DNA from 2 places in the Luteimonas notoginsengisoli genome. Region 2 is predicted to be linked to the other one. Evidence: predicted binding sites of a transcription regulator. Region 2 holds the regulator's gene; the other holds the start of a gene.
What was found. Region 2 encodes FliA, which starts transcription of late flagellar genes. Its sites were predicted from a motif close to TAAAGTTTNNCNNNCNNNGGCCGATAA; they were not measured.

Region 1: ACFOM9_RS04225 (GGDEF domain-containing protein) is a predicted target of FliA. The motif match lies at 7,459-7,485, and genes of this name have one in related genera.

What each region holds. Positions count from the first base shown of each region.
Region 1 covers NZ_JBHRYF010000001.1:906,513-922,460, forward strand. Annotated here, with positions in the region: gene ACFOM9_RS04180 (serine hydrolase domain-containing protein) at 1-581, shown strand, start outside; gene ACFOM9_RS04185 (DUF3817 domain-containing protein) at 649-957, shown strand; gene ACFOM9_RS04190 (hypothetical protein) at 1,071-1,433, opposite strand; gene ACFOM9_RS04195 (hypothetical protein) at 1,663-2,193, shown strand; gene ACFOM9_RS04200 (M20/M25/M40 family metallo-hydrolase) at 2,501-3,919, shown strand; gene ACFOM9_RS04205 (class I SAM-dependent methyltransferase) at 4,025-4,642, shown strand; gene ACFOM9_RS04210 (VOC family protein) at 4,775-5,173, opposite strand; gene ACFOM9_RS04215 (VOC family protein) at 5,479-5,898, shown strand; gene ACFOM9_RS04220 (hypothetical protein) at 5,895-6,218, shown strand; gene ACFOM9_RS04225 (GGDEF domain-containing protein) at 6,286-7,320, opposite strand; gene ACFOM9_RS04230 (M20/M25/M40 family metallo-hydrolase) at 7,780-9,288, shown strand; gene ACFOM9_RS04235 (N-acyl-D-amino-acid deacylase family protein) at 9,724-11,298, shown strand; gene ACFOM9_RS04240 (restriction endonuclease) at 11,660-11,863, shown strand; gene ACFOM9_RS04245 (hypothetical protein) at 12,038-12,334, shown strand; gene motB (flagellar motor protein MotB) at 12,564-13,523, opposite strand; gene motA (flagellar motor stator protein MotA) at 13,531-14,391, opposite strand; gene ACFOM9_RS04260 (metallophosphoesterase family protein) at 14,580-15,053, opposite strand; gene ACFOM9_RS04265 (DUF3667 domain-containing protein) at 15,195-15,905, opposite strand.
Region 2 covers NZ_JBHRYF010000001.1:16,577-32,524, reverse strand. Annotated here, with positions in the region: gene flhB (flagellar biosynthesis protein FlhB) at 1-455, shown strand, start outside; gene flhA (flagellar biosynthesis protein FlhA) at 452-2,521, shown strand; gene ACFOM9_RS00120 (flagellar biosynthesis protein FlhF) at 2,703-4,499, shown strand; gene ACFOM9_RS00115 (MinD/ParA family protein) at 4,486-5,403, shown strand; gene ACFOM9_RS00110 (RNA polymerase sigma factor FliA) at 5,400-6,146, shown strand; gene cheY (chemotaxis response regulator CheY) at 6,497-6,889, shown strand; gene ACFOM9_RS00100 (protein phosphatase CheZ) at 6,886-7,521, shown strand; gene ACFOM9_RS00095 (chemotaxis protein CheA) at 7,531-9,393, shown strand; gene ACFOM9_RS00090 (flagellar motor protein) at 9,401-10,141, shown strand; gene motD (flagellar motor protein MotD) at 10,152-11,228, shown strand; gene ACFOM9_RS00080 (ParA family protein) at 11,230-12,003, shown strand; gene ACFOM9_RS00075 (chemotaxis protein CheW) at 12,000-12,836, shown strand; gene ACFOM9_RS00070 (STAS domain-containing protein) at 13,014-13,298, shown strand; gene ACFOM9_RS00065 (response regulator) at 13,381-13,752, shown strand; gene ACFOM9_RS00060 (chemotaxis protein CheW) at 13,768-15,780, shown strand.

The DNA of each region.
Region 1 (15,948 bases), 890 kb from region 2:
CGCTGGGCGTGGAGCGCAACTACGCGATGGCGCTGATGGTGGACAAGAGCGACGGCGTCACCGTGATCGACCACGGCGGCGACATGGGGGGCTTCCACTCCAACATGATGTGGTGGCCGGACCAGAAGGTCGGCGCGGTGATCCTGACCAATGCCGATGAAGGCGTGAACCTGCGTGGCCCGTTCAAGCGCCGGCTGATGGAGCTGATGTTCGATGGCGAACCGCAGGCCGAGGCCGCGGCCAAGGCCGGGGCCAAGGCCAACCGCGAGGGCTTCGACGCCTTCGTCAAGCTGCTGCAGCATCCGGCGGACGCCAAGGGCCTGGAGAGCCTGGCGCCGCGCTACCACAACGATGCCCTGGGCGAGCTTGCGGTCACCCGCAAGGACGGCAGGGCCTGGTTCGATGTCGGCGCCTTCAGTTCGGAAGTGGCGACGATGCCGCAGCCCGACGGCAGCCTGGCTTTCGTGACCATCGACCCGGTCGCGCTCGGCTTCCTGTTCGTGCGTGCGGAAAAGGACGGCGTGCGCAGGCTGGTCGTGCGCGATGGCCAGCATGAGTATGTGTTCGATGAGGTGAAGTAAGGCGGGCGCAGGCCGCTATCCTCTGCGTTTGGGTCTGGACTTCACCATGCACGCATCACAACAGCCGATGTCACCCATCGGCAAGCTCTTCGCAGTCACGGCATTGATCGAAGCTTTCACCTGGGCGGGGCTGCTGGTCGGGATGTACCTCAAGTACGGCAGCGGCACGACCGACTTGGGCGTGTGGCTGTTCGGCCGCCTGCATGGGGCCGCGTTCCTGCTGTACATCTTGGTTGCCTTCGTTGCGGGTGCCCGGTTGCGATGGCCGATGTGGGCGCTGCTGCTGGCGGTGCTGGCCGCGATCCCGCCGCTGGTGACGTTGCCGCTCGAACTCTGGTTTCGCCGCCGCGGGCTGTTGTCGGCAACAGGGGTCTGATAGAACGGCTCGCAGAGCGGAACCCGCGAGGCGGATTCCGCTCGATGCCGGTTGCTGAGAACATCGCTCGACCCTGCGTGCGTGCGCCTTCGGTGGTTCCGCTCCGCGCCTGCTCAGCCGAAAGCTACCGCCAGCAGGGCCACGAAGCCAAGCACCGCCAGCACAGCGTGGCCAGCAAGCAGGCCGGCCGGCAGCAGGCGCCGGGGCCAGGCGTAGCCCAGGTTGAGCACCGTGCCGCCGGCGGCGGCCAGCACCAGCAGGCCCAGCGCCACCCACGCCAACGTGGGCACCGGCGCGCTGAGCGATGCATAGGCCAGCAGCGTCAGCCCGGCCGCGGCCAGCAGGCCGTGCGCCATCGCCAGCCAGTTGGGCGGATTGCGCTTGCCGAACAGCCGCACCGCGGCCATCACCAGCCCGCCCAGGGCGGCCACCACGAACAGCCACGCGGACGTCTGCAACATGACGATCGGTTCCATTTCCATCTCCCTCGGCGGCGGGTGCCGCCCGGCGATCGTGGGCGCGCGCGCGTGAGTCGGGCGTATGCGTCTTCCGACCGGTCCGCGCGGAACCGGGCGCACACGCAGGGGGCGCCGGCGTTGCACGCGCAACATTCTCGACGCACGGTACGGCGAGTAAACCGATGGCACCCTTCTTTCGAATCGCGCGGTGATAGCGTGCGACACCTTCCTTGTTGTCGGATCTTGCATGTCCAGCGCTGCGCCTCACCGCCTGATCCGTCACGGCCTTGCGATCGGGCTGCTCGCGAGCGCACTCCACCTGGGGTGGGAGTACACGCACGGCGGCGTCGCCAGCCACCATCTGCTGGCGCGCGCCGACATGCCCGCGGTGTCGAACTGGTGGGGGCTGATCGTCTTGCCCTTGCTGGGATGGGCGGCATCGCGCAGCGCGCTTGGCCGCGCAGCTCGCCATGACGCCGCGCGCCGCTCGACTGCCGCCTTCTTCGGCGCCTTGATCGTAGGGCTTGCGCTGTCGCTGTCGTTCGCCGCCGGCCTGGAATCCGCGGCGTCCGCGATCTTCCTGGCGGCGCTGGGGATCGGCGTGTTCCTGCCGACCTATCGCGCCGAGTACCTGTTCGGCTTCGTGCTCGGCATGACGTTCGTGCTCGGTTCGGTGCTGCCCATGATGTTCGCGCTGGTGGGCGCAGCCATTTCGGCGGCGGCGCATTTCATGGTGCAGCCGGTGATCGCGCGATTGTGGAAAGTTGTGCGCGCCTGACGCGCGCATCGCGCTCCCCTAGCGCTGCGCGCGTTGCGGCGCCGACGGGCTGCCACGCGATGGGGCCACGATGCAGGAGAGGTGCAGGGCCGTTGATTGGACCGCCCGCCGCACCATCCCCGATCCCGTGCCCTCCAGCCTATGCGCAGCGCAGTCGCTGGCGGGACCCGGAATCCGTCTACGGCTCCGGGGCGAGTGACGACCTCCAGCCCGATCGGGTGGTCGATCCGCGCTGGCGGTAGTATCGGCACGCCGCACCAGCGGGCCTGGTCGCCCGCATTCCCGCCGCCTACCGAAGGAAACATCGATGAAGCGATTGATTGCGCTGGCTGCCGCCGTCCTCGTGGCCTGCCCGGTGGCGGCGCAGGTGCCCACCGGGAAGATGGGCGAGCTGCGTCCGGACCAGCAGCAGTTCTTCGAGCTGTACAAGGAGCTGGTGGAAACCGACACCACGGTCAGCCATGGCAACTGCACCCAGGCCGCCGGGCAGATCGCGACGCGGCTCAAGGCCGCGGGCTTCCCCGATAACCAGCTCACCCTGTTCTCGGTCCCCGAGCATCCGAAGGAGGGCGGGATCGTCGCGGTGTATCCCGGCACTTCGACCACGCTCGAGCCGATGCTGCTGCTGGCGCACATCGACGTGGTGGAAGCCAAGCGCGACGACTGGGAGCGCGACCCGTTCAAGCTGGTCGAAGAGAACGGCTACTACTACGCCCGCGGCATCGCCGACGACAAGATGATGGCGGCGACCTGGGCCGACGCGCTGATCCGCTTCCAGCAGGCAGGCTACAAGCCGGCGCGCACCATCAAGATGGCGCTGACCTGCGGCGAGGAGACCGACACGGCGTTCAACGGCGCCCAGTACCTCGCCAACAACAGGCGCGAACTGATCGATGCGGCGTTCGCGCTCAACGAAGGCGGCGGCGGCGACACCGATGGCAAAGGCCACCTCACCGCGCAGTCGATCCAGGTCGGCGAGAAGATCTACCAGGATTACAAGCTGGTCGCCACCAACCCGGGCGGGCACAGCTCGCAGCCGGTGCGCGACAACGCGATCTATGGGATGTCCGAGGCGCTGCTGAAGATCCGCGAGCACGAGTTTCCCGCCGAGTTCAACGACACGACCCGGGTTTACTTCGAGCGCGCGGGCGCCGCGCGCAGCGACGCCATGGGCGCGGCGATGGTGGCGTTGGCGAAGGATCCGGGCGATGCCGAAGCCGCCGCGGTCGTCAACACCGACAAGGGGCTGCATTCGATGCTGCGCACGACCTGCGTGGCGACCATGATCGACGGCGGCCATGCGGTGAACGCGCTGCCGCAGCGGGTGGAGGCCAACGTCAACTGCCGTCTCTTCCCCGGCCACACGCCGGCGGAGATCCAGGACCAGCTGGCCGGCGTCATCGGCGACCCGGGCATCTCGATTGAACAAGCGCGCAAGGACAAGCCGCTTGCAGAGACCCCGCCACTCGATCCGGCGATCATCGGCCCGATGGAAACGCGCAGTGCGAAATACTTCCCCGGCGTGCCCGTGATCCCCTCGATGTCGACGGGCGCAACCGACGGGCTCTACCTGTCCGCGGTGGGCATCCCGACCTACGGCGTACCGGGCATGTGGGGCGATCCCGACGGCAACGGCGCCCACGGCCTCAACGAACGCCTCGAGGTCCGCGCGGTGTACGTGGGCCGCGATTACCTGTTCGACCTGGTCAAGGCGCTGGCGAAGTAAGGCAGCGTTCGCAGACGAATGCCGGTGACAGGCCCGGATGGGCCAGATGCCGGTGCCCATTCCCGGGCAACCTGTAGTGGCCGGGGTTTCCCAGAAGATGCGCGGATGCCGGTTGACGCTCGCGGGAACAATCGCCGCACGGTCGTGGAGTACGAACGCTCCGCGCGCGAATACTTCGCCACGGTGGCAGGCAGGCCGTCGGCCAGTGCCGAAGCGCTTCGGCGTCTGGCCGCGGAGGTGGTGCCCGGCACGCGCGTGCTGGAGATCGGTTCGGGGCCCGGCTGGGATGCCGATGCCCTCGAAGCCCTGGGCATCGACGTGCACCGCACGGACGTGACCGCTGCCTTCTGCGCGCTCCAGGCCGAACGTGGCAAGCGCTGCGATTGCCTCGACCTGCTGTCGGACCCGATCGACGGGCGCTATGGCGGCGCGATGATGCTGTGCGTGCTGCAGCATTTCGAACGCGACCAGCTCTGCGGGGCGCTGCGGAAGCTGGCGACGGCGCTCGACGCGGGCGGCCCGCTGCTGCTGATGTATCCCGAAGGCGATGGCGACGTCTGGGAGCAGGGCGCCGATGGCGACTACCGGGTGATGCAATGGGCACCGGCTGCATTCGACGCGGAGCTCGCGCGGGCCGCGTTCACGCTGGGCTGGGAGCACGCCGCCGAAGGGCGGGGTGGATCATGGCGCACCGTGCTGGCGCGAAAACAGTCGGATGGGTAGGACGGAGCCCCGAAGCGAATTCCGCCAGGTATGTGGAAATCTTCATGGCAGCCCGGTCGCATGCGCTTCGGAATCGCCGTCGACGGTCTGTCCGGCCGGTGTGATCGCAGTCGCCAGGGACGCGTGCGCAGTCTAAGTGGAAATCGGACCGCGCTGTCCGCTGTGCACGTGCAGGATGTTCCCGTCGGGGTCCTTGAACCAGATCGCCGCGAAGCCGCCGCGCCTGTGTATGCCATGCTCGATGTCCATGCCCGGTTCGGGGTACTCCTCCAGCGCCACGCCGCGGCTGCGCAGCGTCGCGGCGATGGCCTCCACGTCGTCGCCGCCTGCCCAGGCCACGGCGTTGCCCGTGCTCGGTCGCAGACCCTCGGATCGATAGACCACCAGCGCGGTGTCGCCGGTCCTGTACTCGAGCACCCCATCCATGCCCTCGCCGTTCGGCTCGAGCCCCAACGTGTGGCCATAGAAACGCCGTGCGCGCTCGAGGTCGCTGATCGCGACGATGGCGCTTGAGCTCTTGTCCTTCAGCATGGGCTTTCCGGGATGTCGTCGCACCGCGCGCGTGCGGCGCTGGCGGGCCTGCGACCCTGCGCCGGCCAGCGTTGGGACTGCGTCAAGCAGGCGTTAACGTCGCGGGCGAACGTCTCAATTGGCGATCACGTACGAGTCAACTCGCCGACAAGCCATCCGTGCAGCGGATCGCGCAGCATGCCGGCGCGCTGCTGACATCGCCGGCCCGGGTTCGCTTCCCGGCATGCCAAGCGAGCGGCTTGACGCGGCTTGAACGCGGGCGTGGCACCCTGCGCGCCACCGTCCGCATGCGAGGAAGCCGTGCCATGAAGATCGTGACCAGCCTGAGTTTCCGCGGACAGTGCCGCGAGGCGTTCGAGTTCTACGCGAAGGTGCTGGGCGGCGAGGTCACCGCGGCCCATCCCTATGGCGACGGTCCGCCCGGCATGCTGGTCGACCCGAAGTACAAGGACTGGCTGATGCATTGCTGGCTGCAGGTCGGCGACCAGGCGCTGATGGGCGCGGATATGGACGAGCAGTGGGCGCCCAACATCGCCAAGCCCAGGAACGGCTTCGACGTCACCCTGCATACCGAAGATCCTGCGCAGGCCCGACGCTGGTTCGATGCGCTGGCAGAGGGAGGCACCGTGGTCATGGCGTTCGGCGAAACGTTCTGGTCGCCGGGCTACGGCAGCGTCGTCGACCGGTTCGGGGTGCCGTGGATGGTGAACACGGCGGGCAAATGACGCCGCGCCCGATGCACCTGGTGCAGCTGTTCCTGCCGTTGCACGACAACGCGGGCGCCGCGTTTCCGCGGCAGATGTTCGGCGCGGTCCGCAAGGAGTTGACCGAAGCCTTCGGTGGCGTCACCGCGTACCAGCGTGCGCCCGCGACCGGGCTTTGGGAGGACGACGACGCCACGGTGCAACGCGACGAACTGGTGCTCTTCGAAGCCATGGTCGAGGCGCTGGACCGCGACTGGTGGCGGCGCTATGCCGGCGAACTCGCCGCGCGGTTCCGGCAGGAGGAAATCCTGGTGCGGGCCCTGCCGTGCGAACGGCTGTAGCGCTGGAAAGCCGGACCTGCGCTGGGCCCGGAGGCGACGTTGCGCCCAGCCCGTGGCAAGACCGGACTCAGGACTTCGCAGCGTCGCCGGGCGCCTTGGTTTCGCGCGCCGCTGCGTGCTTGCTGCCGGCGTCCACCACCACCCGGTTGCGGCCTTCGCGCTTGGCTTGGTACATCGCCAGGTCCGCGCGTCGCTGCCAGCTGCCCGCGGATTCGCCAGGGCAATAGCTCGCGAGGCCGACCGACATGGTCACGACGCGCTCGCCGCAGCGCACTTCGGACTCCACCCGACTACGCAGCGTCTCGGCGATGCGCCGCAGTACGGTCGTGTCGGCCCCGGGCACCAGCAGCCCGAACTCCTCGCCGCCGAGGCGGAAGAAGCGGTCCTGCTTGCGGGTGTGGCGACGCACCAGTTCGGCGACCTGCACCAGGACCCGGTCGCCGGCTTCATGGCCGAAGCTGTCGTTGATCGCCTTGAAGTGGTCCAGGTCGAAGACGAGCAGCCCCACGGGCGCCCGCTCGCGTTCGCTGTCGGCCATCGCGGCCTTGAGTTCGGCCGCCATGTTGCGGCGATTGCTGGCGCCGGTGAGCGGGTCGTGCGCCGCCACGGCCTCGAGCTGGGTGCGCTGGCTTTCGCTGCGCCAGGCGAAGACGTAGGCGAACAGGCTGACCTCCACCGTCGTCACGGAGAACATGGCCTTGTGCAGCAGCGTGGCGAGCACGGAGTCGAGCATGGCGACCGAACCGATCACCAATGCCGAGAGCACCGCGGCATGGAGGCGCGGCACGAGCAGGAAATTGGCCAGCAGTACCGGGTAGACCCACAGCACGCCCGCCAGTCCCCCCAGGTAGGCGACCAGTACGCAGCCGATCGAGCACATCGCCGCCATCAGCAGCGCGGTGCGCTCGGACCTGCCGGTGCGCCAGGCGCGCAGGACCCCGAAGCCGATCGTGGTGACGATCGCCAGATCCAGGATGCCGATCAGCCGCTGCCCCGCTGCGAAGCGATAGATCGCGAACGGCGTCACGCCGATCACCACGAAGGCGCCGAAGGCGACGATCAGCGCCATCTTGAAGTCGGCGTCTTTCAGATTGCCCCGCATTGGAATCCCGCCAGTTGTCCGTCCGGCTTCGGAATGGATCCGGAAGGCCCGGGGCCTCACGGAGTGGATGCGTCGCGCCAACATGAAAGCGACGAGCCGCAGAGTCGGGGGCGACTGCGAGGGTGGTTGCCGGAAGGGTTAACGGCGCCAGCGGAGATAGCTTTAGCCCGTTTGCCAAACGGTTCAGCCTGTCAGGTCAAGGGCGGTGCCCCGGCTGCGACGGCGGGCCAGACGCGGTGGGGTGCCGCCAGGCTTGTTGTGCTTCGCAATCGTGACCGCACAGGCCCGCGGGGCTCCGCAACGAGGCGTCGACGGGGGCAGGACGCGCGCGCCTGCATCGTATGGACCCGCCCACGGCAGGCAAGCGTTTCGAGCCGCCCCCCATGCCCGGGGGCCGCCGCCCACGGCCCGGCGCGCAAGCGGTTAGGATCGCGCCACACCCTTGCTGGAGCGCGCCGCATGCATCCGTCCGTCGATCGCCGTCGTTCCACGATTCCCGCCGCGCTGCTGTGCCTGCTGCTCGGCGTGCCGCTGCTGGCCTCCGCCGCAGACGCCGACATGGCCGCGATCGAGCGCGCCGTGGCCGCGCAGCACGACGCCTCGCTCAAGCGCCTGCAGGACTGGATCGCCCTGCCGTCGATTGCCGCCGAGGACCTCAACTCGCGCGAAGGCGCCGACTACATGGCCGCGCTCGCCAGGGACGCGGGATTCCAGCAGGTCGCGGTGCTCGATACCGACGGCAAGCCCGGCGTGTTCGCCACCCTCGATGCCGGCGCGGCCACGACCGTGGGCCTGTATTTCATGTACGACGTGAAGCAGTTCGACCCGGCCGAATGGAGCTCGCCGCCGCTCGAATCCAGGCTCGTCGACAAGCCGGGCCTAGGCAAGGTGCTGATGGGGCGCGGCGCGGTGAACCAGAAGGGCCCGCAGTCGGCCCTGCTCGCCGCGCTGCACGCGATCAAGGCCGCTGGCCAGCAGATGCCGGTGAACCTGGTGCTGGTGGCCGAAGGCGAGGAGGAAATCGGCTCGCCGCACATCGGCCAACTGGTGCACCGCCCGGAAGTCGAAGCCGCGCTGCGCGACACGGTCGGCGTGTTCATGCCGGCCGCCTCGCAGGACGCCGAAGGCAACGTCACCATCAGCCTCGGCGCCAAGGGTGTGATCGAGCTGGAGCTGGTCGCCAGCGGCGAGAAGTGGGGGCGCGGGCCAAAGAAGGACGTGCATTCCTCGCTCAAGGCCATGGTCGACAGCCCGGCGTGGCGGCTGGTCAAGGCCCTCGACACGCTGGTCTCCGACGACGGCAACACCATCACCATCGACGGCTACCCGAAGGCGCCGCCGATCAGCGCCGAACACAAGGCGATGATCGCCGCCGCCACCCGCGTGCGCAGCGAGGCCAAAAGCAAGCAGTTGCTGGGCGTGGAGCGCTGGATCGACGACCTCCCTTGGCAGCAGGCGAACGAGCGCCTCGTCTCACAGCCCACGGTCAACATCGAAGGCCTGGTGGCCGGCTACACCGGTCCGGGCGGCAAGACGGTGCTGCCCGGCCGCGCCGTGGCCAAGCTGGACCTGCGCCTCGTGCCGGGCATGAAGCGCGACGATGCGGTCGCCGCGCTCAAGGCACACCTGGCCAAGCGCGGCTACGGCGACATCGAGGTCAACGTCAGCGGCGGCTACGACGGCACACAGACCCCCGCCGATGCACCGTTGATCCACGCGCAGCGCGCGGTGCTCGAACGCCGTGGCATCAAGCCGCTGCTGTGGCCGCGCAACGCCGGCTCGTATCCGGGCTTCGTCTTCACCGATCCGCCGCTGGGCCTGGCCTCCGGACACTTCGGACTGGGCAACGGCGGCGGCGCGCACGCCCCCGACGAGTACTACCTGATCGAATCCAGCAACCCCGCGGTCGAAGGCTACGACGGCGCGGTGATGTCGTTCGTGGAATACCTGTACGAACTCGGCAAGTAGCACTTCGGTCGCCGTTCGTTCGCGGGACAGGAGAACGCACGCAAGGCGCTCACGGAATCAGGCTGGGTTCCGGGGCGCCACTTCCGTGCCCGGGGTTGTCGCTGCGGCCGGCGCGCGACGCGCTCACTCCATCTCCGGATTCCGCATCGGCCGAACCCTGGCCAGGTCGGTGCCCGATTCGATCGCCTGGTGCCGATTCTCCTGGCAGCAATGCGTCGGCGCGGGCCGGACGGCCATCTGTGCGGTACGCACGCGCGGACGCAGGGCTCATCGGAAGGCGAGCTTGGCGCCGCCGCGGCCGGGGCGACAACATCGTGGCCGGCCTCGCTGGCCATGCGACGCCTACAGGAGCCTTCGCAGCGCCGTCGACGTCCTGGTTGGGCCGGCCCGCCGCGTCGGTTAACGTGTCCGCCATCCCATGCGAGGAGCACCACGATGCGCGATGCCTGGTCCCGGCGCGATGTGCTGGCCGCGATGGCGGCAGGCACCGCCTGCACGCTGATGCCCACGAGGCTGCCCGCGCGCGCCGCGCCGGAGGCAACGGCAGGCGGCATGGCGCTGCGTGACGTGCTGCTGGTCGACGGCAGCGGCCAGTCCGGCCGACACACTGACGTGCTGGTGCGCGGCGACCGCATCGAGCGCATCGGCCGCGTTTCGGACGCGGACGCAAAGGGCCTGCGCATCGTCGACGGGGGCGGCCGCGTGCTGGCGCCGGGCTTCATCGACCTGCACACGCACGGCAACCCGCTCGAGGACGCGTACACACAATTCCTGGCGATGGGCGTGACCACCATCGTGCTGGGCCAGGACGGCGGCAGTGCGTCGCTGCCCGGCGCCGATCACGCCGCCGACAGCCTGCCGTCGTGGATGGATGCCGTCGCGCGTGCCACGCCGGACGTCAACGTCGCCACGCTGTCCGGCCACGGCACGCTGCGCCGCCGCGCCGGCATCGACGACGGCACGCGCCGGCCCAGCGCCGCCCAGCTGGCGCGGATGCAGGCGATCCTCGGGCACGACCTGCAGGCGGGCGCATTCGGCCTGTCCACCGGGCTGGAGTACGTGCCCGGCCGCTACGCGGACATGCGCGAACTCGCGGGCCTCGGCCCGGTGATCGCCCACTTCGACGCCGTGGCGATGAGCCACATGCGCTCCGAGGATGCCGACGACGTGCGCGATTCGATCCGCGAACTCGTCGCCGCCAGCGGCCCGGCGCGCGCGCACGTCTCGCACCTGAAGATGGTCTACGGCAAGGGCGCAGCCGCCGCCGAAGAACTGCTCGCCTTCCTGCAGTCGCTGCGCACGCCCACCCAGCCGCTCACCGCCGACGCCTATCCCTACGAGGCCAGCTACACGGGCGTGGCGATCGTGTTTCCGGAATGGGCGCTGCCGCCCACCGACTACCCCACCGTGCTGCAGACGCGCCGCGAGGAGCTGCGTGCCTACCTGCAGCAGCGCATGGAGAAGCGCAACGGCCCCGACGCGCTGCTGTTCGGCACCGGCCCGCACGCCGGCAAGACGCTGAAGCAGGTGGCGGCCGAGCAGGGCAAGCCGTTCGCCGACGCGCTGCTCGACATCGGCCCCGGCGGCGGCCAGGCCGCCCACTTCGTCATGGACCGCGCGCTGCAGGACCGCCTGCTGCTCGACCCGCACGTGGCCCTGTGCACGGACGGCTCGCCCGGCGGCAGCCACCCGCGCTCGGCCGGCACCTACGCCAAGTGGATCGAGGAGTTCGTGGTCAGCCAGCCACGCGTGAAGCTGGAGGAAGCCGTGCGCAAGGCGACCTCATATCCCGCCTCGATCCTGCGCCTGCCCGACCGCGGCACGATTCGCGAGGGCGCGAAGGCCGACCTGGTGCTGTTCGATCCGGCCAGGGTGCATGCGAAGGCGGACTATGTGCATCCGACCCTGCAGGCCGAAGGCTTCGACCTGGTGGTGGTGAATGGGCAGGCGGCGTTCGAGGGTGGCGAGGCTGTTCAGCGGGCAGGACGGCTTTTGCGACGAGGTGGTTGAAGCTCGCAGGGCGGAACCCGCGAAGCGGATTCTGCAAGATGTCCGGACGTTGCCGATATCGCTCGGTCCTGCACACGCGGCGAGCTCGGCGGTTACGCCCTATCGGCCTAATTCAGTCGTTGGCGTCACGGCCTGGGAGGCCCGGGCCGCCGACGATGCACGCAGAAGACCAAGAACTGGGTCAGGGTCACTTTTCGATCGCCAATGCAGCAACAAGGCTGGAATGGAGAGGTCGTAACCTGATGCGTCGCTGTCGAGAGCCAAGTTGCGCAAGGGTTTTTCCTCAGCTATGGCCAGAGAAGTGTCAGATCCGCTTTGGATCCCAATCAGGCAGGGCTGTCGTTTCGACCGTCTTTCCCTGATGCTGCGCCGTGGGGACGAATACGTCGTCGTGCAGTGTAAGCATTGGAATGCTTTCCAGGTCACGCATACCGACGTGCACCAGCTGCTCGGCATCATGGTCAACGAGAGCGCGACCGGCGCCATCCTGGTCAGCAGCGGCGAGTTCACGCGCTACGCGCGGGAGTCGGCTGCAAAGCTTGGGCATGTGTGGCTTATCGATTGAGATGAGTTGCGGCGCATGGTTGGTCCGATTGCGGAGTCAGAGGCGCCGCGTCGGGCTGTGGCGACATCCCGGCCAACGGGTGATTCGCTCGCGACAGTCGTTGGCGAACGCCTGCTTTCGGCGGCCGAAGACAGGATCCGAGGGCGCCGACGGGAAGGATCACCATATGAGCTGATGCTGCGCTTGTTCTTTGCCTTGATCGCCCTGGCAGTGCTATGGGCTTTTGTCCAAGGTATGTTGAAGGCGGTGTCCACAGCGCTGGTACGCCCGATTGCCACGAAGCGTGCGCCCGCGCCTGAGTTGTCTCCCGGGCTGCCGAAGCCGTCAGTCGCTCCATACCAACCGCGCACGCAGGCGACATCTGAGCCGGGACCGTTGATGCGCGAGCGCTCCGAGGCGGAACGGCGTGAGGCCAAGCGCCAAGCCGATGAAGCGGCCAAAGTTATTGAGGCGTCGACGCCTGAGATGTAGGCCGACGGTGGGACAAGATGGGCGAGGTGACGTGGCCCCGCGCATTTGGAGGCCTTCGGTCGGGCAATGAGCGCTGCGTGTGGAAGCTTGCGAAGGCAGCCGACACGGGGACGCTCCGTGGATTGCTTGTCGGAATCTCCGTCAACTTTTCGCGGAAACATCCACCCGGCCAACGTGCAGCCGCGAACTCCCGTCTGGCAGCTGGCTAGGGCAGCCTGGCGCCCACCTTTTACACCCCCGGCTTGGGCACGCGCACCACGTCGCGGATCCCGCGCAGGGGCTCGGGATCGGTGAGCCCGTCGCCGGCGCGGCGCGGCGTGTCGACGCGCGCTGCGGTGCGCTCGGCGGCGTCGCTGAGCACCACGATGCTGATCCGCCGGTTGACCGGATTGTCGGGGTCAGCCTTGTACAGCGGCACCGAGGAGGCCAGGCCGACGACGCGCGCCAGCCTGCCGTCGGACAGTCCGCCGGCGACCAGCGCGCGCCGCGCGGCGTTGGCGCGCTCGGTGGACAGCTCCCAGTTGCCGTAGCCGTCCGCCGCGCCATAGGGACGGGTGTCGGTGTGGCCGGAAATGGCGACGCGGTTGTCGACCCGCTCCAGGTACTGCGCCAGCTCCTCCAGGATGTTGCAGGTGTAGTCGCGCAATCGCGGCGACCCGAGATCGAACATCGGGCGATTGTCGGCATCGACGATCTGGATACGCAGCCCTTCGGGCGTGATGTCGATCAGCAGCTGGTCCTTGAACGGTGCCAGCGCCTGGCTGCTGGCGATGGCCTTTTCGAGCGCGCGCTTGAGGTCCTCCAGCTGGCGGCGGTCGCGCTGGTCGGCTTCGCGCTGCGCGGCATCCTCGGTGGCGGGGCCTGCCTTCTGCGCGCCCGCACCGGGGGGATTGCGCACGTTGTCGAACATCCGAATGGGCATGTCGCCGGCGCCGCCCGGCCCGTTGCGCCCGGGCGCCATGGTCGCCGACTTGCCTTCCACTGCGCTCGGATTCTTGAAGTAGTCGGCAATGCCGCCGAGCTGCTCGGCCGACATCGTCGCCACCAGCCACATCACCATGAAGAACGCCATCAGCGCGGTCACGAAATCCGCATAGGCGACCTTCCAGGCGCCGCCATGGTGCGGGGCGGCGCCGCCGCGTTTCTTGCGGACGATGATGATCGGCTGTCTGTCGGCTTCGCTGGCCATGGCACACTCAGCCCTTGGCGGCGCGCAGGTCGGCTTCCAGGTCCTGGAAGCTGGGACGCACGTGCGAGAACAGGAGCTTGCGCGCGAACTCGATCGCCACCGCCGGCGCGTAGCCGCGCACCGACGCGACCAGCGCCATCTTCACCACCTCGAATGCCTTGCCGTCCTCGTGCGCGCGGTTTTCCATCGCCGTGGAGATGGGGCCGACGAAGCCGTAGGCGATCAGGATGCCGAGGAAGGTGCCGACCAGCGCCGACGCCACCTTCTCGCCGATCTCCGAGGGCGCCGCGCTGCCGACGATCGACATCGTGGTGATGATGCCCAGTACCGCGGCGACGATGCCGAATCCGGGCAGGGCGTCGGCGACGCGCTGCACCGAGTGACCTGGTTCCAGCGCCTCGTGATGGTGGGTTTCCAGCTCGTATTCGAGCAGCGATTCGAGCTCGTGCGGGCTCATGCTGCCGCTCACCATCAGCCTCAGGCAGTCGGTGATGAAGTCGAGCATGTGGTGGTCGGCCAGGACCTTGGGATAGCGCTGGAAGACCGCGCTGTCCTGCGGATTGTCGACGTGCTGTTCGATCGCGATCACGCCTTCGCGGCGCATCTTCACCAGCAGTTCGTAGACCAGCTTCAGCAGGTCCACATAATCCGCGCGCGCGTACTTGGGCCCCTTCAGCAGACCCTTGATCGCGCCCATGGCGCGCTTCATGACCTTGGGCGGCGTGGCGATGACGTAGGCGCCCAGCGCGCTGCCGCAGATCACGATCACCTCGTTGAGGTGCCACAGCGCAAGCAGCTTGCCGCCGACCATGACGAAGCCGCCTAGCACGCTGGCGAGGACGACGAGGCCGCCGATGATGAGGTACATGGGTGATGAACCGGGGAGAGAGGCTGGATGTGTTAGCGGCAAGCCGCGCGCTTCCTGTAGCGCGGCTTCCGGTGGCCCGGGTCTTGCACGGAGATCGTGGTTCGCGCGGCCTCCAGGTCGCGTCTTTTGCTGCTCACGATGTCTTGACCGCAGACGCCCGTCGCGCGTGATGATGCGCCTGGCTGTGTTCAGCCCGTCGCGGCCGGCGGCAGCAGCTCGACGATCCGCGGCGCGAGGCGGACGCCGTCGATGCGCAGTTCGCCGGCGCTGACCGGAAGCCGGAAGCGCCGGCGCCCGGCGCTGCCCGGGTTGATGTAGAGCACGCCCGCGCGCTCCTCGACCAGCGGCCGGTGCGAATGGCCGGACACCACGACGTCGATGCCGCGCGCCGAGGGATCGAGGTCCAGCTGCCTGCTGTCGTGCACCACGAACAGGCGCACGCCGCCGAGCTGCACCTCCAGCGTTTCCGGCAGCGCGCCCGCCCAGTCGCCCGTGTCGACGTTGCCGCGGATGGCGTGCAGCGGCGCGATCGCCGCGAGTTCGGCCAGCACCCGCGCATCGCCCACGTCTCCCGCATGCACGAGGTGGTCGCAGCCCTGCAGGAACGCCGCGGCCTCGGGCCGCAGCAGGCCGTGGGTGTCGGAGATCAGGCCGATGCGCATGGCTTCACCGTGGCGCATGCGGGCGCGGACCGCAACATGGCGAGCCGATCGTCCGCGGTGGGCAGGCAGCCCGTCGGGAATCCGGGCCGCTTTCCATCCAGGCCCGCAGGCGCGGCCAGGCGTGGCGACAGCTGCCTGCGATCAGCCAACGCCAGCCTTGGCGAGGGCGAGAAAAACCGCCAGCACGACGATCCAGTAAACCAGCATCATGCCCAGCTGGATGGCGATGGCTCGGATCGCCGACCAGAGGCGTGATCCCGCGAAGAACGTGGCCATCATCCACGCCGCATAGCCGATCGAGAGCACGCCTCCCGCGACGCTGTGCAGCGACAGCGCGGTCTGTGCTTCGACGCCGGCCCACTCCACCATGAAGCGCAGCGGCATCAGCGCCGTCATGATCACCAGCTGCGCGGCGAAGAGATAGGTGTTGAGGATCAGGTGCTCCGCCAGCGTCCTGCCCGCGCGCGGCCATGACGCGCGGGTGGCGAACATCATCAGCGGCAGGACAAGGGCGAACAGTGCCGTCTGGTAACGCGAGAAGAATGTCGTGAAGTCGGATCCGCTAACCCCGAAGGTGGCGAGCGATTGCTCCAATCCCCGGGCGTTCATCTCGTCGACCCCGCCTACGCTGGCAGCGGCGAAGTACAACACCAGCGTCGCCAGGAACAGGCGCAGCGGCCGCGTGATGCGCGCATCGTGCCCCTCCAGGCAGCGTCCCACCGTGGCGCCGGGCGCCGTCAGCAGGGAGCGCACCGTGTATGGCAGGCCGCGATCGAAGCCGCTGAACTCCCGCGTTGCCTCGCGCAGCAGTCCCCCTAGCGTGGGCTTCTGGATTTCCGTGGGTGCTGGCATGCCTGGCATCGCGTGTCGTGGGCTGCGGGGAGGATGCCATAGA
Region 2 (15,948 bases):
AGGTCAAGGCGCGGGTGCGCCAGGTCGCGCGGCAGATGTCGCAGCGCCGGATGATGGAAGCGGTGCCCACCGCCGACGTGGTGGTGATGAACCCGACCCACTACGCCGTGGCGATGAAGTACCAGGCCGGCATGCGCGCGCCGAAGGTGGTGGCCAAGGGCCTCGACGAAATGGCGCTGGCGATCCGCGCGCTGGCCGAGAAGCACCGGGTCGCGATCGTCGAGGCGCCGCCGCTGGCACGCGCCTTGTATAGGCAGTCCCAGGTCGATCAGGAAATCCCGGTGAAACTCTACGCCGCCGTCGCACAGGTGCTGTCCTACGTGTACCAGATCAGGGCCTGGGTGCCCGGCCGCGGTCCGATGCCGTCGCTGGCCAACGTCGATGTCGGCGCCGACGGCGCGCCCGATGTCGACGCCAACGCCGCCGGGGCTGTCGACGGAAATCCGGCGCGATGAGCGCACCGCAGAGCCGCCTGTCCGGGATCCTCGCCGGGATGCGCAACGGCGCCGCCGCGCCGCTGGTGGTGATCGCCCTGCTGGCGATGGTGATGGTGCCGCTGGCGCCGGTGGTGCTGGACGGCCTGTTCACGATCAACATCGCGCTGTCGCTGGTGGTGATGCTGGCGGTGGTCTACGTCAAGCGGCCGCTGGAATTCTCGATCTTCCCCAGCGTGCTGCTGATGGTCACCCTGCTGCGGCTGGGCCTGAACGTCGCGTCCACGCGCGTAGTGCTGCTGCACGGCCACAAGGGCGAGGCCGCGGCCGGGCACGTGATCGAGTCGTTCGGCCAGTTCGTGATCGGCGGCAGCTACGCGGTCGGCATCATCGTGTTCGCGATCCTGACCATCGTCAATTTCGTGGTGGTGACCAAGGGCGCCGGGCGCATCTCCGAGGTGTCGGCGCGCTTCATCCTCGACGCCCTGCCCGGCAAGCAGATGGCGATCGACGCCGACCTCAACGCCGGCCTGCTGACCCGCGAGGACGCCAAGGCGCGGCGCCAGGAAGTGCGCGAGGAGGCCGACTTCTACGGCTCGATGGACGGCGCCAGCAAGTTCGTCCGCGGCGACGCGATCGCCGGCATCCTGATCCTGGTGATCAACCTGGTCGGCGGCCTGCTGATCGGCATCGTGCAGCACGACATGAGCTTCGCCGAGGCGGCGCGCACCTACACCATGCTGGCGATCGGCGACGGCCTGGTCGCCCAATTGCCGGCGCTGCTGGTCGCGGTCGCGACCGCGATGCTGGTCACCCGCTCCACCGGCGAGCAGGAAATGGGCGCGGCGGTGTCGCGGCAGATGTTCGGGCAGCAGCGCGCACTGACCGTCGCGGCGCTGCTGATGGGCCTGATCGGCGTGATCCCGGGCATGCCGAACATCCCGTTCCTCGCCCTGTCCGCCATCCTGGGCTTCGCCGCGTGGAAGCTGCACCAGCGCGCGCAGCTTGCCGGTAACGCGAGCGAGCCCGGCGCCGCCGATGCGGCCGCCGCGCCGGCCGCCGAACTGGGCTGGGACGAGATCCGCCCGGTGGAACCGCTCGCGCTGGAAGTCGGCTACCGCCTGATCGCACTGGTCGACAAGGCGCAGGGCGGCGAACTGCTGGCGCGGCTCAAAGGCGTGCGCCGCAAGCTCACCCAGGACCTCGGCTTCCTGATCCCGGCGGTGCACGTGCGCGACAACCTCGAGCTGGCGCCGGGCCAGTACCGCGTGCTCGTGCACGGCGTACCCGTGGCCAGCGGCGAACTGCATCCAGACCGCGAGCTCGCGCTCGATCCCGGCCGGGTGTTCGGCCCGCTCGAAGGCATCCCCGGCAAGGACCCCGCGTTTGGCCTGGATGCGGTGTGGATCGTGCCGGGCCAGCGCGCGCACGCCGAATCGCTGGGCTACACCGTGGTCGACGCCGCCACCGTGGCGGCCACCCATCTTTCGCACCTGGTGCGCGAGCGCGCCGCCGACCTGCTCGGCCACGACGAAGTCCAGCACCTGCTGACGGCTCTCGGGCGCAGCGTGCCCAAGCTCGTCGAGGATTTGACGCCCAAGCTGCTGCCGCTGTCGGTGGTGGTGAAGGTGCTGCAGTCGCTGCTGGCCGATCGCGTGCCCGTGCGGCAGATGCGGCAGATCGTGGAAACGCTGCTCGAACACGGCGCCCAAAGCCAGGATCCGGCGGTGCTGACCGCCGCGGTGCGGGTCGCGCTGGGCCGCTTCATCGTCCAGGAGCTCAACGGCATGGCGCCGGAGCTGCCCGTCTACACCCTGGCGCCGGCTCTGGAACGGGTATTGCAGGACTCCGTCAGCGGACAGGGCGCCGCGCTGGAACCCGGACTCGCCGAACGCTTGCACCAGAACCTCGGTGACTGCGTGACCCGCCAGGAAAGCCGCGGCGAACCCGCGGTGCTGCTGGTCCCCGGCGGCGTCCGCGCCGCGGTGGCGCGGCTGGTCCGGCACAGCGTTCCGTCGCTGGCGGTGCTGGCCTACGGCGAGGTGCCGGAGGACAAGCGGCTGCGGCTGGTGGGGGCGGTGGGTTGAGGCGGGATTTCGGCATCGGTGATCGAGGAACGGAGCAGATGAGCAAGCAACAACGCAACGACGACATTTTCGAACGCGACGCCTGGCCCGCTTCATCACCCGACGCCGCCTCCCCTCCCGAATGCCTACCGACCGCTGCTCGCCCGTCCTTCTCCCCGACTTCCAACCCCGGCACGCACCCATGAGAATCAAGCGCTTCACCGCCCCCGACATGCGCACCGCGCTGCGCATGATCCGCGACGAGCAGGGCCCCGATGCGGTGATCCTGTCCAACCGGGTCTGCGCCGGCGGCATCGAGGTCGTCGCGGCCACCGATTACGACGAAGCCCTGGTGGCGCAGGCGCTGCGCGCCGCGGCGCCGGCGCTCGACGCCGCGCCCGCGTCGGTGACGGCCATGAGCGCGCCGGCCGCATCGCGCGCCGCGCTGCATGAAGCGCCCGCCGCGAGCGCAGCGGTGCCCGCGCTCGCCAGCCTGCTGGCGCCTGCCGCCACGGCGCAGGCGGCGCGCGAGGCCGCCGCAACGCAAACACAGCCTGCCGGCGAAACCCCGCCCGCACGCGAATCGCTGATGTCGCGTGCCCGCGCCGTGTTCAAGATCGGCGACGGCCCGACCCTCGCGGAACTGTCCGCGGCGTCGGCTGGCAGTGCGCAGCCGGGCAACGCGGCCGCGGCAAGCACGCCTGCGCCTGCCCCATCGCCGGTCCCCGCGGCCAACACCACGTCGAATGCCGACGCCACGCCGGCGCAGACCCGCTTCGAAGCGATGATGGCCGCGCTGGTTCCGCCGCAGGCGGCCACCGCGTCCCACGATCAAGAGTCGTCCCGTTCCGGGCTTGTGATGCCCAACGCGGCGGGGCAGCCGGCTGCGCCGGCATCGAGCGATTCGTCGGAGCCGATCGCCGCCTCCGCCTTCGCCACCGCTTCAGCCGCGGCCGCGACGGGCATGGAAAGCCAGGCACCGGGCATGGACCTTTCCACCATCGAGGCCGGCATCGACGCGTCGACTTCGAAGGCCACGACTTCCGACACCCCCCCCCGCCTGCACGCCGTGCCCAGCGAGCCGGCCCAGTCCGATCCCACCATCGCCGCGATGCGCGAGGAACTGGCCCGCATGCGCCAGATGATGGAATCGCAGATGGAACAGCTGTCGCTGGAACGCCTGCGCGGGTCGCCGGCACGCGCCGCGGTCTTCGACGCGCTGCGCGGCTACGGCTGCGAAGACACGCTGGCACAGGCGGTCTCGGCGCGGATCGATCCGCGCCTGCCGGTGGCCGACATCCGCGAACCGATGTTCGCCGAACTGGCGCGCATGCTGACCATCGCCCGCAGCGAACCGCTCGACGACGGCGGCGTGATCGCCCTGGTCGGCCCGACCGGCGCCGGCAAGACCACCACGGCGGCCAAGCTCGCCGCGCGCTTCGCCGCGCGCCACCGCGCCCGCGACGTCGCCCTGGTCACCACCGACACCCAGCGCGCCGGCGCCCGCGAGCAGCTGCACGCGCACGGCCGTCGCCTCGGCATCACCGTCTGCGAGGCCGCCGGCCCCGAAGGCCTGAAGGACGCGCTGGCGCAGCTCACCGACTATCCGCTGGTGCTGGTCGATACCACCGGCCATGCGCCGCGCGACCGCGCGCTGTTCAGCCAGATCCTGTGGCTGCGCGCGTCGCACAAGGTACGCAGCCTGCTGGTGCTGCCGGCCAACGCCCATCCGCACGACCTGGGCGAAGTGGTCCGCCGCTATCGCCCGGCCGCCCCGGAAGCGGTGGTGCTCACCAAGCTCGACGAAACCGGCCGCCTGGGTTCCGCGCTTTCGGTCGCGGTCCGCCACGGCCTGAACATTGCATACACCACGCAGGGCCAGCAGGTGCCGTCGGACCTCGACAGCGCCAGCGCCGAGCGCCTGGTCCAAACCCTGGAGAACCCGCCTCGTGCCGCCGACCACCCCTACGCCACCGAGGATCGCCATGCAGCCGTCTGAGTTCCATCCCCACGATCGGCGCACCGGCGTCGAGGTGCCGCCGAACGCGACCGACAGCGCCCCGGCGACCGCGCCGCGGGTCATCGCGGTCGCCAGCGGCAAGGGCGGCGTCGGCAAGACGTCGGTCTCGGTCAACCTCGCCACCGCCCTGGTCAACGCCGGCCAGCGCACGCTGCTGCTGGACACCGACCTGGGCCTGGCCAACGTCGACGTGATGCTCGGCCTGTCGCCGCGCTTCACCCTGGCCGACGTGTTCGCCGGCCGCTGCGAACTGCGCGACACCCTGCTCGAAGGTCCCAACGGCCTGATGGTGGTGCCGGCCGCGTCCGGCAAGCGCCACATGACCGAACTCACCGCGCAGCAGCACGTCGGCCTGGTGCACGCCTTCAGCGAGCTCGACCTGCCGGTCGACACCATGGTGGTCGACACCGCCGCCGGCATCGCCGATGGCGTGCTGACCTTCTGCCAGGCAGCGCAGGACGTGGTGGTCGTGGTCTGCGACGAACCGGCATCGGTCACCGACGCCTACGCGCTGATCAAGGTGCTCAGCCGCGAGCGCGGCGTCACCCGCGTGCAGGTGCTGGCCAACCAGGTGCAGCACGTCCGCGAGGGCCGCCAGCTGTTCGACAAGCTCGAACGCGTCAGCGCGCGCTTCCTCGACGTCACCCTCAACTACCTCGGCGCGATCCCGCGCGACGAATGGCTGCGCCGCGCGATCCAGCGCCAGGAAGCCGTCGTCGATGCGTATCCGTCTTCGCCCTCGGCGGTCGCGTTCCGCGACATCGCACGGCGCTCGCGGCAGTGGCAGTCGCCGCCCGGGCCGCGCGGCCACGTCGAGTTCTTCCTCGAACGGCTGATCGCGCAGCCGCAGCCCAGCGACACGACCCGGGGGGCCACCGCATGAACGCCTCAGCCACTGCCCACTACCGCGCCAACCAGCACGGTTCGACCAACGAGATCGTCGAGCGCCACGGCGAACTGGTGCGGCGCATCGCCCACCACCTGGCCGCGCGCCTGCCGGCCAGCGTCGAGATCGACGACCTGATCCAGGCCGGCATGCTCGGCCTGATCGACGCGGCGCGCAATTTCCAGGCGGATCAAGGCGCGGCGTTCGAGACCTACGCCTCGATCCGCATCCGCGGCGCGATGATCGACGAGATCCGCCGCGGCGACTGGGTGCCGCGCTCGGTGCATCGGCGCTATCGCGACATGGTCGCGGCGACGCGCGAGATCGAGCAGCGCACCGGTCGCGCCGCCACCCCGCAGCAGATCGCCGAGGCGCTCGGCGTCAGCCTGGACGAATACCACGGCATGGTCGAGAACGCCGCGCGCGGGCAGCTGGTCAGCCTCGACGCGCACATGGACGAACACGACGGCGAGCCGCGCCTGGCATCCACCGGCGGCAACACGCCGGCGCGCGAATTCGAGAACGCCGCGTTCCGCGAGGCGCTCGGCGACGCGATCGGCGACCTGCCCGAGCGCGAGCAGCTGGTGCTGTCGCTGTACTACGAGCAGGAGCTGAACCTGCGCGAGATCGGCGCGGTGCTGGGCGTCAGCGAATCGCGCGTGTGCCAGATCCACGGCCAGGCCACCGTGCGCCTGCGCGCGCGGCTCGGCGAGTGGGGCGGTTCCCAGGACGACGAATGATCCCGCCGGCCCGATGAAGCCGGCGGATGCCCGGGCACGACGCATTGACCTCATCGAGAGAGGTGACGAAGCGAAGCGCCGCGGTGGACTGCCTTCGATTCCTGTTTCTCGTTTTCCGCTTCCGACTTCCACCTCCGCGCCCTGCTGCGGCCGTTGCCGTCCCCCGCGAGGCAAGCGCAGGCCGAAGGCCAGTTCCACCCGGCGTCGCCGGACCGCCCCCTTCTGAAAGGGACCCATCCCAGGCGCTTCCGGTGCACGCATTCCGCGTTCCGTGATCGCCGCCACCCTCCCGCGCGTCAAGAATCCCGCCCCGGCGCCGATAGCACTGCGTAGAGAACCACGAGGTCCCCATGGACAAGAACATCCGCATCCTCATCGTCGACGACTTCTCGACCATGCGCCGCATCGTCAAGAACCTGCTCAACGACCTGGGCTTCTTCAACACCACCGAGGCCGACGACGGTTCCACCGCGCTGGTGGAACTGCGCAAGGGCCCGTTCGACCTGGTGGTCACCGACTGGAACATGCCCGGCGTGCCCGGCATCGACCTGCTCAAGGCGATCCGCGCCGACGCTGCGCTGTCCAAGATCCCAGTGCTGATGGTCACCGCCGAATCCAAGCGCGAGCAGATCATCGAAGCCGCGCAGGCCGGGGTGAACGGCTACGTCATCAAGCCCTTCACCGCGGCCACGCTGAGCGACAAGCTGGGCAAGATCTTCGAGCGCCTCGGGGCGGCTGCGTGACTGCGCTGGCTGCCGTCGCCGACGCCGCGGCCGGGAACCACGCCGAGGAGCGCGCCGGGCTCGTGGATTCGCTGCATGCCGCGCTCACCGCGCTGGAAGCCGGCGACGATGCCGGCTGGCGCAGCAACGTGGACGAACTGATCCAGTGGCGCACCCAGCCGCTGGTGCAGGGCGTGGTGAAGCTGGCCCGCGAACTGGAGCAGGCGCTCGGCGCCGGCCCCGGCAGCGGCGCTTCGCTGCCCGAAGCCTGCCTGCGGCTGGAACACGTCGTGCGCGTGAGCGAGGACGCCAGCCACCAGACCCTGGACCTGATCCAGGACTGCGGCACGCTGCTGGGTACCCTGCCCGACGCCAACACCAGCGAGCAGGCGGCCACCATCGCCGCGATCCGCAGCCGGCTGTCCGAGATGACCGCCGCGCAGGGCTACCAGGACCTCACCGGCCAGATCATCCGCCGCGTGGTGGAACTGGTCCGCGCGGTGCACGTCGGCCTGGGCAGCTGCGTTGCCGAAGCCGGCGCGCGTCCGCTGCAGTTCTCCGGCCACGGCCATGGCCCCGCGGTCGCCGGCGTCGACGCCGCGCCCGCGACCCAGGAAGACGCCAACTCGCTACTGTCGTCGCTCGGCCTGTAGGGACGATCGATGTCCGCGCAAGCCTCCGACATCTGCGCCGACTTCCTGGTGGAAGCGGGCGAGATCCTCGACCAGCTCGGTGAGCAGATGGTCGCGCTGGAAAGCGCGCCCGGCGACCGCGAGTGCCTCAACGCGGTGTTCCGCGGCTTCCACACCATCAAGGGCGGCGCCGGCTTCCTCGATTTCCCGACCATGGTGGCGATCTGCCACGCGGTCGAGGATCGCCTCAACGCCGCGCGCAGCGGCATCGCGCCGCTGGACGCGGCCGCCTTCGACGGCGCCCAGCAGGGCGTCGACCTGCTGGTCGACATGCTGCACGCCATTTCGGCGGGCGGCGTTCCCGTGCCCGCGCCGCCCGAACTGCTGGTCGCGCTGCGCGAAGGCGCGCGCGGCGCTGCCCCGGGCGCGCCGGTCGCGGCGGCCGCCGCCCCCGCGGTGCCGGCGCCTGCCGCCGCCGGCAGCGACGAACTGGACGACGATTTCGACTTCGAAGCGCTGCTCGACAGCCTGCACGGCGCCGGCGGCGTCCCGGGAGAAGCAGCCGCGCCTGCCGCGCCACCGGTCGCCGCGGAACCCGCAGCCCCGACGCCATCGGCCCCGACGCCGTCCGCCCCGATTCCTGCCCCGCCCCCCGCGCCGTCGCGCGCCTCCGCCGCGGCCGAGCCGGCCGACGCCACCGTGCGCGTCGACGTGCGGCGCCTGGACGCGATGGTCAACCTGGTGGGCGAGCTGGTCCTGGCGCGCAACCGGCTCAAGACCCTGCGTCCGCGCCTGCGCGACGATGACCTCGACCGCGCCGTGGCCTCGCTCGACGTCGCCACCTCGCGCCTGCAGTCGGCGGTGATGACCGCGCGCATGCAGCCGGTCGGACGCGTGTTCGCGCGCTTCCCCAAACTCGCCCGCGACGTCGCGCGGCAGCTGAAGAAAAGCGTCGAGCTCGAAGTGCTCGGCGCCGATACCGAACTCGACCGCAACCTGGTCGAAGCGCTCGCCGACCCGCTGGTGCACCTGGTCCGCAACGCGATCGACCACGGCATCGAGATGCCCGAGGTGCGACGCCGCGCCGGCAAGCCCGAACAGGGCCACGTCCGCCTGAGCGCGCAGCAGGAAGGCGACCACGTCGCCATCGAGGTGCGCGACGACGGCGCCGGCATCGACCCGGACAAGATCCGCCGCAAGGCAATCGAGAAGGGCCTGGTCGAAACCGAGGCCGCGGCGCGACTGTCCCCCGAAGAGTGCCTGCAGCTGCTGTTCCTGCCCGGCTTCTCCACCCGCGACGAAGTCAGCGACCTCTCCGGCCGCGGCGTCGGCATGGACGTGGTGCAGTCGCGCATCCGCGAGCTGTCGGGCGCGGTGCAGATCCATTCCGAGATCGGTGCCGGCTCGCGCTTCGCGATCCGCGTGCCGCTGACCCTGGCGATCCTGCCGACGCTGCTGGTGGAAATCGAAGACGACGTCTACGCGCTGCCACTGGTGCGCGTGGTCGAGGTGCTGCCGTACCAGACCGGCGACGCGCTGTGGATCGACGGCCAGCAGGTCATCGACCTGCGCCAGGAGCCGCTGGCGCTGCTCGGCCTGCGCGAGTGGCTGGGCCTTGGGCCCGCACGGCCGACGGCGGGCGATGCGACCTGCGTGGTGGTGCTGCAGGCGGGCGAACAGCGCTTCTGCCTGGTGGTCGACCGCGTGCGCGGCCGCGAGGAAGTGGTGATCAAGGCGCTGCCGCCGACGCTGCGCGGCCTGCCCGGCTACGCCGGCGCCAGCCTGGTCGGCGACGGCCGCATGGCGCTGATCCTCGACGTCGATGCGCTGCTGCGCACCGGACTGCGCGGCGGCATGGCGCAGCGTTCAAGTCCCCCTTCCATCAACCGATAACGATCCCATGGACAGACTCAGCGTCATCGGCGCGGTGCTCGCCATCTCCGCCCTGCTCGGCGGCAGCGTACTCAAGGGCGCCGGCATCTCGGGGTTGTGGTCGCCGGCCGCGTTCGTGATCGTGATCCTGGGCACGGTGGCGGCGATCCTGCTGCAGACCTCGATGCCCACGTTCAGCCGCGCGCTGAAGATGGCGCGCTGGGTGTTCCAGCCGCCGGCGCACGACCGCCCCGCGGTGGTGGCGCAGATCGTCGAATGGTCCGGCACCGCGCGCAAGCAGGGCCTGCTCGGCCTGGAAGCGCAGGTGGAAGCGCAAACCGATCCGTTCCTGCGCAAGGGCCTGCAGATGGTGGTCGACGGCGTCGAGCCCGAATCGATCCGGCAGATGCTGGAGATCGAGCTCGAAGGCAACAGCGCGCGCGACCTGGCCGCGGCCAAGGTGTTCGAGGGCATGGGCATCTACGCACCGACCCTGGGCATCATCGGCGCGGTGCTCGGCCTGATGGCGGTGATGAAGAACCTCGCCGACCCGAGCAAGCTCGGCCACGGCATCGCCGCGGCGTTCACCGCGACCATCTACGGCATCGGCGCGGCCAACCTGATGCTGCTGCCGATCGGCAACAAGCTCAAGACGCTGGTCAACGCGCAGACCGAGGAGCGCGAAATGATCATCGAGGGCCTGATCGGCATCGCCCAGGGCGACAACCCGCGCAACATCGAGTCGCGCCTCAGCGGCTACCTGGGCTAGGAACGCCCGGATGTCGCGCAAGCATCGCCACGAAGAGCACGTCAACCACGAAGCCTGGGCGATCCCCTATGGCGACCTGGTGACGCTGCTGCTTGCCTTCTTCGTGGTGATGTACGCGATCTCCTCGCTCAACGAGGGCAAGTACCGGGTGCTGGCCGACGCGCTGTCGTCGGCGTTCGGCGGCGCGCCGCGCACCATCAGCCCGATCCAGCTCGGCCAGACCCAGCTGCGCGGCTCCGCGTTCGACCGGCCGTCGATCGCGACGCCCGGAGCGAAGGCCGGGCCGAGCGCGGCCGCGCCGGTCAGCCCGAAGCTGCAGGTGCACCAGGTCCTCGACATGCCCACGTTCGGACGCAAGGCCCAGGCCCAGGTCCGGGAAGCGGCGGCGGAAGGCGAATCGATCGCCGCCGCGCGCTCGCGCGGCGAGCGCCAGCTCAATTCGCTCGGCCAGCGCATCCAGCACGCGCTGGCCGAACTGGTGCAGCAGAAACTGGTGACCGTGCGGCGCGGCCGCACGTACCTCGAAGTCGAGATCCAGAGCGACATCCTGTTCGCCAGCGGCGTGGCCGCGCCCAGCCCCGTGGCCACGGCGACGGTGCGCAAGCTCGCCGGCGTGCTGCGCGCCGAGCCCAACGCCCTGCGCGTGGAAGGCTATACGGACGACCAGCCGATCCGCACCGCGCAGTTCCCGTCGAACTGGGAGCTGTCCTCGGCGCGCGCGGCGAGCGTCGTGCACGTGCTGATCAACGAGGGCGTGGCACCCGGGCGCGTGGCCGTGGTCGGCTACGGCGAGCACCAGCCGGTCGCCGACAACGCCACCGTCGTCGGCCGCAACGCCAACCGGCGCGTGCTGCTGGTGATCCTGGCCGCGCCACAGGGACCCGATGCGGTGCCCGACCGTGGCCCCACCATCGCGCTCGAGCCCGCCGCGGACGCCGCGGGCGGCGACACTTCCGCCGCCGCCACCCATCCGAACCCACCCGCGCGCACGCGCGCCGTGACAACCGCGCCGGCCGATGCCGGCAAGGAAAGCGAACCGATGGCGCTGTCCGCGACCCAATCCGCGCCACCACCGGGAGCCGGCTGACATGCAGATCTGGGCCATCGCCAACCAGAAGGGCGGGGTCGGCAAGACCACGACCAGCCTGTGCCTGGCGCGCGGGCTGGCGCAGTCGGGCCAGCGCTTGCTGCTGGTCGACCTCGACCCGCACGCGTCGCTGACGCGCGCGTTCGCGGTGCCGTCCACCCCGCCACCGGCGGGCAGCCATGACCTGTTCACCGGCGGCGGCGCGTCGCTGGCTTCGCTGGCGCGCGGCACCGACATCAAGGGCCTGGACCTGATCGCCGCGCAGCCCGCACTGGCGACGCTGGAACGCCGCGGCGCCACCCAGCCGGGCCTCGGGCTCGCGCTCGGCCGCGCCCTGCACGCGGTCCAGTCGCTGTACGACCACGTGCTGCTCGACTGTCCGCCCACGCTCGGTCTGCTGATGGTCAACGCGCTGGCCGCGGCCGACCGCCTGGTGGTGCCGACCCAGACCGACCCGCTGGCACTGCACGGCCTGGCCGACATGCTGCGCACCGCGGCCATGGTCGAGCGTTCGCGCCGGCGGCCGTTGCCGCAACACGTGCTGCCGACCCTGTACGACCGCCGCACCAAGTCCGGCGTGCACAGCCTGGAGCAGCTGCACGCACAGTACGAAGGCCGCGTCTGGCCCGAAGCGGTGCCGATGGACACGCGCCTGCGGGACGCGTGCGCGCTGACCGCGGTCGCGTCGCCCGGCGGCCGCGGCGCGGATGCCTACGCCCGCGCGCTGCGCTGGCTGCTCAAGCAGGTCGAACCGGCGCAGAGGAAGGCAGCATGACGACCCACGCCGCCCATGCCGTGCTCGACGAGGTCGATGCCTACGTCGACGCGCTGCTCGACGCCGGGCCCACGCCGCTGGACGTGCTGGTGCCGGGCGACACGGCGATCGGGCCGGTGGACAGTCCGATTCCGGATGACGCCGACGCGCGTGCCACGCCCGCCTCGATGCCACCGAACGACCCATCGCCCGCGGCGCTTACGCCCGAAACCATCTCCGCTCCCGCCGTTGCCGTCCTCCCTGCTGCCGCCGTGGCAGCGCAACCCGCGCCCACGCCGCCCACCCCGCCACCTCCGCCCATGCACGCCATCGCCTCCATCCCGGCCCCGCAATCCGCCTCGGCCGCTCCGCTTCGCCCGGACGCAGCGGCGGCGCGCGAGGACAGCGCGCGCGCGTCCCCGCCGCCCCGCGAACTGTCCGCGCCGCAGCCGCAACGCTGGGTGCGCGTGGCCGTCGATGCCGACAGCTACGCGCTGGAACTGCTGTGCGTGCAGGAAGTCGTGCGCCTGGCGCCGATCGTCGCCATGCGCGGCGCCGCCGCGGCGGTGCTCGGGGTGATGAACCTGCGCGGCCGCATCGTGCCGGTCTTCGACCTCGGCCTGTGGCTGGGCGTTGGCCAGGTGGCGCCCGACGAGCACAGCCGCATCGTCGTGGTCGAGCGCGAGGACGAGTTGATCGGCGTGCTGGTGAGCGCGGTGGAAGACGTGGTCACGCTCTCGCGCGACCGCATCGAGCCGCCGGTGCCCGGCGCCGACCCCGGCCCGACCCTCGGTGTCGCCCGCGTCGGGCCCTCGCCGACGGTTCTGCTCGACGCCGGCGCGCTGTACCACTGACGAAGAAGCCGCTGTCGCGCGGCCATCCTGCCGTGGCGGCGGCCAATGGCCGCGACGCCGACGGACGCAGGGCATCGCGGCCACGCCACTGACTCACCGTGACGCCGCTCTCGCAACGCCCCTCAAGTCGCACCCCTGCGCGCCGTTAACCCGGACAGCACCCCGCCCGCGAACGCCATGAACCAGATCACGCTGCAATCCGACCTAGGCATCGAATCGGTCGCCGAACTGCAGGCTGCGCTGCAGCCGCACCTGGACGACGAAGCGCCGCTGGCGCTGGCCGGCGACCGCGTCGAGCGCGTCCACGCCGCGGGCCTGCAGCTGCTGCACGCCTTCGTCCGCGATCGCGCCGCGCGCGGCCACAGCACCACCGTGACCGAGGCGTCGCCGACCCTGGCCGACGCCGCGCGCCAGCTCGCGCTCGCCGCCAGCCTCGGCGTCGACGCGGCCGCGCAGGCCTGATGCGTACCACTTACCGCTTCTTCCTTCCCATCCCCGCGGCCATCGCCTCGCGCGAGCGCCACGCATTCCCCGGAGACCCTGCATGAGCGCGCAAAAGCAACTGCTCATCGTCGACGATTCCACTTCCATGCGGCAGATGGTTGCGTTCGCGCTCACCTCCGGCGGCTTCGACGTGCGCGAGGCCGAAGACGGCCAGGCGGCGCTCGACATCGCCCGCGGCCAGCGCTTCGACGCCGTGGTCACCGACGTCAACATGCCGCGCATGGACGGCATCTCGCTGATCCGCGAGCTGCGCCAGCTGCCGGCGTACAAGTTCACGCCGCTGCTGATGCTCACCACCGAATCCGGTGGCGACAAGAAGATGGAAGGCAAGGCCGCCGGCGCCACCGGCTGGCTGGTCAAGCCGTTCGATCCCGAACAGCTGGTCGCCACCGTCCGCAAAGTCTTGGCGTAGGGAACCCGCGCAACCATGGACATCAGCCGCTTCCACGCCGCGTTCTTCGAGGAGAGCCGCGACGGCCTCGACGCCATGGAGCGCGGCCTGCTCGCGCTCGAATCGGGCGAGAGCGATGGCGAAACCATCAACGTCGTGTTCCGCGCCGCGCACTCGATCAAGGGCGGCGCGGCCACGTTCGGCTTCACCGCAGTCAGCGAACTGACCCACCTGCTGGAAACCCTGCTCGATGAAGCGCGCGCCGGCAAGCGCGTGCTCGACCAGGCCGCCACCGGCGCCCTGCTCGCTTCGGTGGACACGCTGCGCGGGCTGCTCGCGGCCTGCGAACACGGCACCGCGATCGACGCCGATGCGCTCGCCCGCGTGCGCGCCCTGCTCGAACAGCTGCTCGCCGGCGAAACGACCGCGGCCGCACCCACGCCGGTTGCCGATACGACGGCGGCCGCGACCGCCGCCGACTGGCGGATCGGCTTCGCCCCGGCGCCGTCGATGTTCATGGGCGGCAACGATCCGCTGCGCATCCTGCGCGAGCTTGCCAGCCACGGCGAACTGGGCGTGTCGTGCATCGACGAGCAGCTGCCACCGTTCGCCCAGATCGATCCGTTCGAGGCTTACCTCGCCTGGGACCTCAGCCTGCCCGGCAGCGTGCCGCGCTCGGTCATCGACGAGGCGTTCGCCTGGGTCGAGGACGAATGCACGCTCGACATCCGCCGCGACCAGGTCGACGCCGCCGCCGAGGCAGCGCTCGCCCTGGCGCCGCTGCCCGCCGCGCTCCAGGCAGCCGCAGGCGTTTCCGCGCCGCGCGCCGCCGAAGCGGCCGCGCAGCGCCATGGCGACGGCAGCGAAGGCAGCATCCGCGTGGCGATCGCCAAGGTCGACGCGCTGATCAACCTGGTCGGCGAGCTGGTCATCACCCAGGCCATGCTGCGCCAGCGCTCCGAGGCGCTGGACCCGGTCGCCAACGAATCGCTGCTCACCGGCCTGGTGCAGCTCGAACGCAACACCCGCGACCTGCAGGAATCGGTCATGGGCGTGCGCATGCTGCCGGTCGACTTCGCTTTCAGCCGCTTCCCGCGCATGGTCCGCGACCTGGCCGGGCGCCTGGGCAAGCAGGTGCATCTGCGCACCACCGGTGAGGCCACCGAACTGGACAAGGGCGTGATCGAGAAGATCGTCGACCCGCTGGTGCACCTGGTGCGCAACGCGATCGACCACGGCCTGGAAATGCCGGACGACCGCCGCGCCGCGGGCAAGCACGAAGCCGGCACGATCAGCCTCAGCGCGGCCCACCAGGGCGCGAACATCGTCATCGAGATCAGCGACGACGGCCGCGGCCTGGATCGCGAGCGGATCCTGCGCAAGGCGATCGAACGCGGCATCGCGATGCCCGACGAACCCACCGATGCCCAGGTCTGGGACCTGGTGTTCGCGCCGGGCTTCTCGACCGCCGACGCGGTCAGCGAGCTTTCCGGCCGCGGCGTCGGCATGGACGTGGTCAAGAAGAACATCGCCGCGCTCGGCGGCCAGGTCGAGATCCGCAGCCAGGCCGGCCAGGGCACCACGGTCACGATCCGCCTGCCGCTGACCCTGGCCATCGTCGACGGCATGTCGGTCGCGGTCGGCGACGAAGTCTTCATCGTGCCGCTGGGGCTGGTGGTCGAATCGCTGCAGCCGGGCGACGGCGACGTGCGCACGATCGCCGGCGACACCCGCGTGCTGCGCGTGCGCGGCGACTACCTGCCGCTGCTCGACCTCGCCGAGCAGTACCGACTGCCGCCCTCCGCCCGTGCCGATGGCGCACCGGCGCAGGCCAAGATCGCCGTGGTCGTGGAAAGCGACGGCCGCCGCCTGGCCCTGGAGGTCGACGAACTGCTCGGCCAGCAGCAGGTGGTGGTCAAGAACCTCGAGGCCAACTATCGCCGCGTGCCGGGCGTCTCCGGCGCCACGATCCTGGGCGATGGCCGCGTTGCGCTGATCGTCGACCCGGTCGCGATCGGCCAGAACGTGGCATTGCCGAACGCGGCCTGAGGGCACGCGACACGGCGACATTCGCGCCTGTCGCCTTGCGGGGCCTGCTTCGGGCCGTCGCGAGCGGCAAGGTGACGCGGCGTGGAAGCGCCCATGCATAGTCATTTTGAACAAGCGGACGGCGCGCGAATCACGGCGGTGGTTTGGCGGTCGCTGTGGCTCTGGCGT